2 regions of the Streptomyces sp. NPDC057963 genome follow, and region 1 is predicted to be linked to the other one. Evidence: riboswitches for the same ligand, from Rfam matches in the RefSeq annotation. Region 1 holds a riboswitch; the other holds the start of a gene.

Region 1 (3,594 bases):
GAGGACGGGCTCGCCGCCCTCGATGCTGGCCAGGGTCCGGCGGGCGGTGAGCACGACACCGCTCACCTCGAATTCGCCGGCCGCCGCGGCGAGGAAGTCGACGGGCTCCTCCTTCCAGTCCGGCTCGTACAGCCGGACCCTGCCTCCGCCGGCCGGTCCGTCCAGCGGGGTGCGTCCGCCGCGGCAGAGCTCGGCCACGGCGGGCGGCGGCAGCGGCGTCCCGACGACGCCGCCCGGGTTCACCGCCATACCGAGCTGCGGGGGCAGTCCGCGGGCGAACTCGCGGGCGGGCGCGACGGTGAACGACATCGCGGCGCCGACACAGCTGCGGAACTGCTGTTCGGAGCTGAACACGGGAACGTACGCGGCGCCCTCGATCTCCAGCGTCGGCAGGTCCAGGTCGGGGGAATCGGGTCCGCCGCCGTTGGGCAGGGGCACCCAGACATGGCTGCGCCCGAGCACCTCGACGAGCCGTCCGCCCGCCTCCGGGCTGCCCACCGAGGCCATCAGCACCTCTTCGAGCTCATTGGCGGGCCATCCGCCCTGCGGATGGGACTGACCCTGCGCCGGAATGTCCACTGCTTCCCCTTCTTGCCCGAGCCTTCCGGCAGAAGGTTAACGTCCGGCTCCCGGGCCCCGCGGGTCCGCGAACCCGATCCGGGTCAGCAGAGCCGCCGCCTCGCGGTCCAGCAGCACCGCCGAGGCGCACCCCGGCGGCAGCAGGCCCGTCTCGGCGTCCCGGAGCAGCCTTCCCACCGCCCTGCGGTGCCGGGCGAACGCGTATCCGGAGACGCCGCGTCCGCGCTCGCGCTGGCCCTCCATCGCCGTCTGCGGTGTGACGTCGAGCAGGACGAGGTGGAGCACCCGGCCCCGGCGCCGCGCCGCGCGGGCCAGCCAGCCGCGTACCCACGCCTGGGTTCCGCAGTCGTGGACGACCACGGACTCGCCGGAGCGCAGCACCCGCCACAGCCCCCCGTAGTGGGCGGCGCGGACGAGGGGGCGGTAGAGGGCGTACGGGAGTAACCGGGGCACGATCCGCGCCCAGTGGTCCCGGGTGTCCTGGGAGTCGATGGCGCGGGCCGTCGTCACCGCCCGCCGGATGAGCGTCGATTTGCCGCTGCCGGGCAGCCCGGAGACCACCACCACGTCGCCCGCCCCGAAGCGCAGGCCGCGCGGGCTGCGCCCGGCCCGGTCCCGGAGGTCCCGCACCACGGGCGCGGGCGGGCCGAGCGCGTCGGCGGCCGGCGCCCCCGGTTGTGCGGGCATCGCGCCGTGCGCGGCCCCCGCGGTCGTCGCGTACCGCTGCAACGTCATCGCCCCTCCCCCTGTCGGGTCACCCCACGCATGCCCCTGAAGTGTAAAGAAAAGGTAATGCGGCACAACCGTCCACGCCGCTGATTCCCATGAGGGACCGGGGCCCCACTCCGGCGCGATGCGTGCGATGATGACCCGGCCAACTGCATAAAGGCCGCTTGAATCCGCGCGGGAGAGTTCCGGTCACTGCCTGTGCCGGGCGCCGAAGGAGCAAGTTCCTCCCTTGAATCTCTCAGGCCCCGTACCGCGTGGATGAGGCAGATCTGAAAAGCGGGCCGCTCCGCGGCCCCACCCAAGGTGCAAGCCGAACCCTCCAGGGGGCTCTCGGCGAACCTCTCAGGTTCCGATGACAGATGGGGAGGGACTGTCCTCGTCGTCATGCCCTGGGAGCCACATCCATGAGCACCGCCCCCCGTCTCACCGCCCTCGATGCCCTGCACCGTTCGCTGGGCGCGACCATGACCGACTTCGCGGGCTGGGACATGCCCCTGCGGTACGGCAGCGAGCGCGACGAGCACAACGCGGTCCGCACCAGGGCCGGCCTCTTCGACCTGTCGCACATGGGCGAGATCACCGTCACCGGCCCCGAGGCCGCGGCCTTCCTCAACTACGCGCTGGTCGGCAACATCGGCACCGTCGCCGTGGGCCGCGCCCGCTACACGATGATCTGCGCCGAGGACGGCGGCATCCTGGACGACCTGATCGTCTACCGGCTGGGTGACGACGAGTACATGGTCGTCGCCAACGCCGGCAACGCCCAGATCGTGCTGGACGCGCTGACCGCGCGGGCCGGCGGCTTCGACGCCGCCGTACGCGACGACCGCGACGCGTACGCGCTGCTCGCCGTCCAGGGCCCCGAGTCCCCCGCCATCCTGGCCGCCGTCACCGACGCCGACCTGGACGGGCTGAAGTACTACGCCGGCCTGCCCGGCACGGTCGCCGGTGTCCCCGCGCTGATCGCCCGCACCGGCTACACCGGCGAGGACGGCTTCGAGCTGTTCGTCGCCCCCGTCCACGCCGAGCAGCTGTGGAAGGCCCTCACCGAGGCGGGCGCCTCCCGCGGCCTGATCCCGTGCGGGCTCTCCTGCCGCGACACGCTGCGCCTGGAGGCCGGCATGCCGCTCTACGGGCACGAGCTGACCACCGAGCTGACCCCGTTCGACGCCGGCCTCGGCCGCGTCGTGAAGTTCGAGAAGGAGGGCGACTTCGTCGGCCGCAAGGCGCTCGAGGCCGCCGCCGAGCGCGCCGCGACCGCCCCGCCCCGCAAGCTGGTCGGACTGATCGCCGAGGGCCGCCGCGTGCCCCGCGCCGGCTTCTCCGTCGTCGCCGCGGGCGGGACCGGCAGCGAGGTCGTCGGCGAGGTCACCTCGGGCGCCCCCTCGCCGACCCTGGGCAAGCCGATCGCCATCGCGTACGTGGACGCCGCGCACGCCACGCCCGGCACCGCGGGCATCGGAGTGGACATCCGGGGCAGCCACGAGCCGTACGAGGTCGTGGCGCTGCCGTTCTACAAGCGCCAGAAGTGACGTCGGCGCTCCCGAAGAAGTGACGCAGTCGCGTCTCACACCGTAAGACCACCGTTCATCAGCACTCCCCCGCGTACAGGAGAATTCAGGTCATGAGCAACCCCCAGCAGCTGCGTTACAGCAAGGAGCACGAGTGGCTGTCGGCCGTCGAGGACGGTGTGGCCACGATCGGTATCACCGAGTACGCGGCCAACGCCCTCGGCGATGTCGTCTACGCCCAGCTCCCCGAGGTCGGTGACACGGTGACCGCGGGCGAGACCTGCGGCGAGCTGGAGTCGACCAAGTCGGTGAGCGACCTGTACTCGCCGGTGACCGGTGAGGTCACCGCCGCGAACCAGGACGTCGTGGACGATCCGTCGCTGGTGAACTCCGCTCCGTTCGAGGGCGGCTGGCTGTTCAAGGTACGTATGGCGGAGGAGCCGAAGGACCTGCTCTCCGCCGACGAGTACACCGAGTTCTCCGGCAACTGAGACCCCAAGGGACCACCTGATGTCGCTTCTCAACTCATCCCTCCACGAGCTGGACCCGGACGTCGCCGCCGCTGTCGACGCCGAGCTCCACCGCCAGCAGTCCACCCTCGAAATGATCGCCTCGGAGAACTTCGCTCCGGTCGCGGTCATGGAGGCCCAGGGCTCCGTCCTCACCAACAAGTACGCCGAGGGCTACCCCGGCCGCCGCTACTACGGCGGTTGCGAGCACGTCGACGTCGTCGAGCAGATCGCCATCGACCGCATCAAGGCGCTGTTCGGCGCCG
Region 2 (3,594 bases), on a different contig from region 1:
AAAACCGGTCGTGGTGGGCGGGCTCGGGCCGCGCGGAGTCGTCGCCACCGCGTCGTACGAGGCACGGCGCTTCGGGGTCCACTCGGCGATGCCCATGGCGCAGGCCCGGCGGCTCGCCCCCAACGCGGCCTATCTGGTGCCCCGCTTCCTGCTGTACCGGACGGTCAGCGACCAGGTGATGGAGCTCCTGGGGCGGCTCTCCCCGCTGGTGGAGCCGCTCAGCCTGGACGAGGCATTCGTGGACCTGGAAGCCGGAGGGGCGGCCGACGACACGGCTTCCGCGCTGGAGATCGGTGAGCAGCTGCGTACGGCCATCAAGGCGGTCACCGGGCTCACCGGCTCGGTCGGGCTGGCCGGCTCCAAGATGCTGGCCAAGATCGCCTCGGAGCAGGCGAAGCCGGACGGGCTGGCGCTCATCGAACCGGGCACGGAGCGGGAGCTGCTCGCGCCGATGCCGGTACGGATCCTCCCCGGCGTCGGGCCCGCGACGGCGGACCATCTGCGCCGTGCCGGGATGACGACGGTCGACGACCTGGCCGAGGCGGGGGAGGCAGAGCTCGTACGCCTGCTGGGAAAGGCGCACGGCGGCTCTCTCCACCGTATGGCGCTCGGCCACGACGACCGGCCCGTGGTCGCGGAGCGGGACGCGAAATCGGTGTCGGTCGAGGACACCTTCGACGCGGACCTGCACGACCGGGTGCGGGTCCGGACGGAGGTGGAGCGGCTGGCCGACCGATGCGTCCAGCGGCTGCGGGGTGCGGGGCGGTCCGGGCGGACGGTGGTGCTCAAGGTGCGCCGGTACGACTTCTCCACCCTGACGAGGTCCGAGACGCTCCGTGGCCCCACGGACGACCCCACCGTGGTCCGGGAGGCCGCCGCACGGCTCCTGGAGGCTGTGGACACCACTGGGGGCGTACGGCTCCTGGGTGTGGGCGTCACGGGGCTCGCCGACTACACGCAGGAGGACCTCTTCGCGCAGGCCGCCGGTGAGCGGGCCGCGACCGGGGAAGCGGCCGAAGAGACGGCGGAGGCGGGTGACGAAGGGGGCGAGCCGGCGGGCGGTGCGCGGGAGGAGCCCCCGGAGACCTCCGAACAGCTGGCCGCGCGGCGCTGGCCCGCAGGACACGACGTGCGTCATGAGGTCTACGGCCACGGCTGGGTGCAGGGCAGCGGTGTCGGCCGGGTGACGGTGCGGTTCGAGGAGCCCGAGTCGGCGCCCGGCCGAGTGCGTACGTTCCGGATCGACGACGCGGAGCTGCAACCGGCCGATCCGCTGCCGCTGGTGCGGAATCCGGTGGACTACTCGTCCTGGCCGGCCAGTCTGCCGAAGTCCCTGTCCGGGCCGGTCTCCTCGGGAGAGGAGTCCAGACCGTAGTGCCGGTAGAGCTGGAGCTCCTGTTCCGGCGAGAGATGACGGCCGACGCCGAAGTCGGGTGCGTCCTTGATCAGCGCGCGGTCGAAGGGGACGCGGAGCGAGTCCTCCACGAACTCGCTGGGTTCCAGGGGGACGAACGCGTCCCGGCTGAAGAGTCCGGTGCGTACGGCCGCCCACTCGGGCACACCGGTCGCGTCGTCGAGGTACACCTCGTCCACGGTTCCGATCTTGGTGCCCTTGCGGTCGAAGGCCTTGCGGCCGATCAGGCTGCGCGGATCGATGTCGGTCTGCACGGTCCCTCCCACTCGTCGGGGCTACTCCACAAGCTCTACAGAAGTGCAGATCCGGGGGGTTGGCCACTCGAGAATTCCGCCACGAACCCCGCTGGTAGGCTGGTGACGGCTGCTGACCCCGTGCGGGAGAGTCCTCCGGAGTCAATCCGGAGGCGCCGAAGGAGCAAATCCTCCCCGGAATCTCTCAGGCCCCCGTACCGCACGGACGAGGTCACTCTGGAAAGCAGGGCGGGTTCCGTGCGGCCGAGTGCCGGTACGGTTCCCCTCCTCACCGACGGTGAAAGCCGGTACGCCGCAGGGCGCGCCGGTGAAGCTCTCAGGTTGAGATGACAGAGGGGGAGGCCGTTCGGGCACCCGCGCCGTGGTGCCCCTCGCAGGTCGTGACAGACCAGGAGGCCTCCACCATGACCCCCCGTCGCACTCCGCTCTCCCAGCTGGAGCAGGGCATTCCATTCGAACAGCGCCACATCGGTCCCGATGCCGAGGCGCAGTCGAAGATGCTCGCCCAGGTCGGTTACGGATCGCTGGACGAGCTGACCGCGGCCGCGGTGCCCGATGTCATCAAGAGCGCGGAGGCGCTCCGGCTGCCGGCCGCCCGCACCGAGGCCGAGGTCCTCGCCGAGCTGCGTGCGCTGGCCGACCGCAACCAGGTGCTGGCCCCGATGATCGGGCTCGGCTACTACGGCACCTTCACCCCGCCGGTGATCCTCCGCAACGTCATGGAGAACCCCGCCTGGTACACGGCCTACACGCCGTACCAGCCGGAGATCTCGCAGGGCCGTCTGGAGGCGCTGCTCAACTTCCAGACGATGGTCGCCGAACTGACCGGGCTGCCCACCTCCGGTGCCTCCCTGCTCGACGAGGGCACCGCGGCCGCCGAGGCCATGGCGCTCTCGCGGCGAGTCGGCAAGGTGAAGAACGGCGTCTTCCTGGTCGACGCCGACGCCCTGCCGCAGACGATCGCCGTCATCGAGACCCGTGCCGAGCCGTCCGGTGTCGAGGTCGTCGTCGCAGACCTCTCCGACGGCATTCCCGCAGAGATCGCCGAGCGCGGTGTCTTCGGTGTCCTGGTGCAGTACCCGGGCGCCTCCGGGGCCGTGCGGAACATCCGGCCCGTCGTCGAGCAGGCCCACGAGCTCGGCGCGATCGTCACGGTCGCAGCCGATCTGCTGGCCCTGACCCTGCTCACCTCGCCGGGCGACCTGGGCGCGGACATCGCGGTCGGCACCACGCAGCGTTTCGGTGTGCCGATGGGCTTCGGCGGGCCGCACGCCGGCTTCATGGCCGTGCGCGAGAAGTTCGCCCGCAGCCTGCCCGGCCGCCTCGTCGGCGTCTCCGTCGACGCGGACGGCAACAAGGCCTACCGGCTGGCGCTGCAGACCCGCGAGCAGCACATTCGCCGGGAGAAGGCCACCAGCAACATCTGCACCGCTCAGGTGCTGCTCGCCGTCATGGCCGGGATGTACGCCGTCTACCACGGTCCGGACGGGCTGCGGACGATCGCCCGGCGCACCCACCGCTACGCGACGATCCTGGCCGAGGGCCTGCGCGCCGCCGGCATCGACGTCGTGACCGGTACCTACTTCGACACCCTCACCGTGCGCGTTCCGGGGAAGGCCGCCGACGTCGTCGCCGATGCCCGCGGGCGCGGTGTCAACCTGCGGCTCGTCGACGCCGACCTGGTCTCCCTCGCCTGCGACGAGACCACCACGAGGGCGCAGATCGCCGCCGTCTGGGCCGCGTTCGGCGCCGACGGGGACATCGAGGCGCTGGACGCCGCGGCTGCCGACGTGCTGCCCGAGGCTCTGCTGCGCACCGACGAGATCCTCGTCCACCCGGTCTTCCACCAGCACCGTTCCGAGACGGCCATGCTGCGCTACCTGCGCAAGCTCGCCGACCGGGACTACGCCCTGGACCGCGGCATGA

Evidence for each region. A riboswitch is a leader RNA that binds a small molecule or an ion and turns the genes downstream of it on or off. The one in region 1 is predicted to bind glycine.
Region 2: linked by a shared signal. The riboswitch ahead of gcvP (aminomethyl-transferring glycine dehydrogenase) and the one ahead of gcvT (glycine cleavage system aminomethyltransferase GcvT) in region 1 are both predicted to bind glycine.

The regions. Positions count from the first base shown of each region.
Region 1 is NZ_JBHVPX010000014.1:8,532-12,125, reverse strand. Features, by position in the region: gene ACFVT1_RS29030 (enhanced serine sensitivity protein SseB) at 1-579, opposite strand, end outside; gene ACFVT1_RS29025 (AAA family ATPase) at 616-1,314, opposite strand; glycine riboswitch at 1,474-1,571, shown strand; gene gcvT (glycine cleavage system aminomethyltransferase GcvT) at 1,713-2,840, shown strand; gene gcvH (glycine cleavage system protein GcvH) at 2,933-3,310, shown strand; gene glyA (serine hydroxymethyltransferase) at 3,330-3,594, shown strand, end outside.
Region 2 is NZ_JBHVPX010000022.1:8,750-12,343, forward strand. Features, by position in the region: gene ACFVT1_RS33410 (DNA polymerase IV) at 1-1,375, shown strand, start outside; gene ACFVT1_RS33415 (PRC-barrel domain-containing protein) at 1,300-1,668, opposite strand; glycine riboswitch at 1,782-1,878, shown strand; gene gcvP (aminomethyl-transferring glycine dehydrogenase) at 2,073-3,594, shown strand, end outside.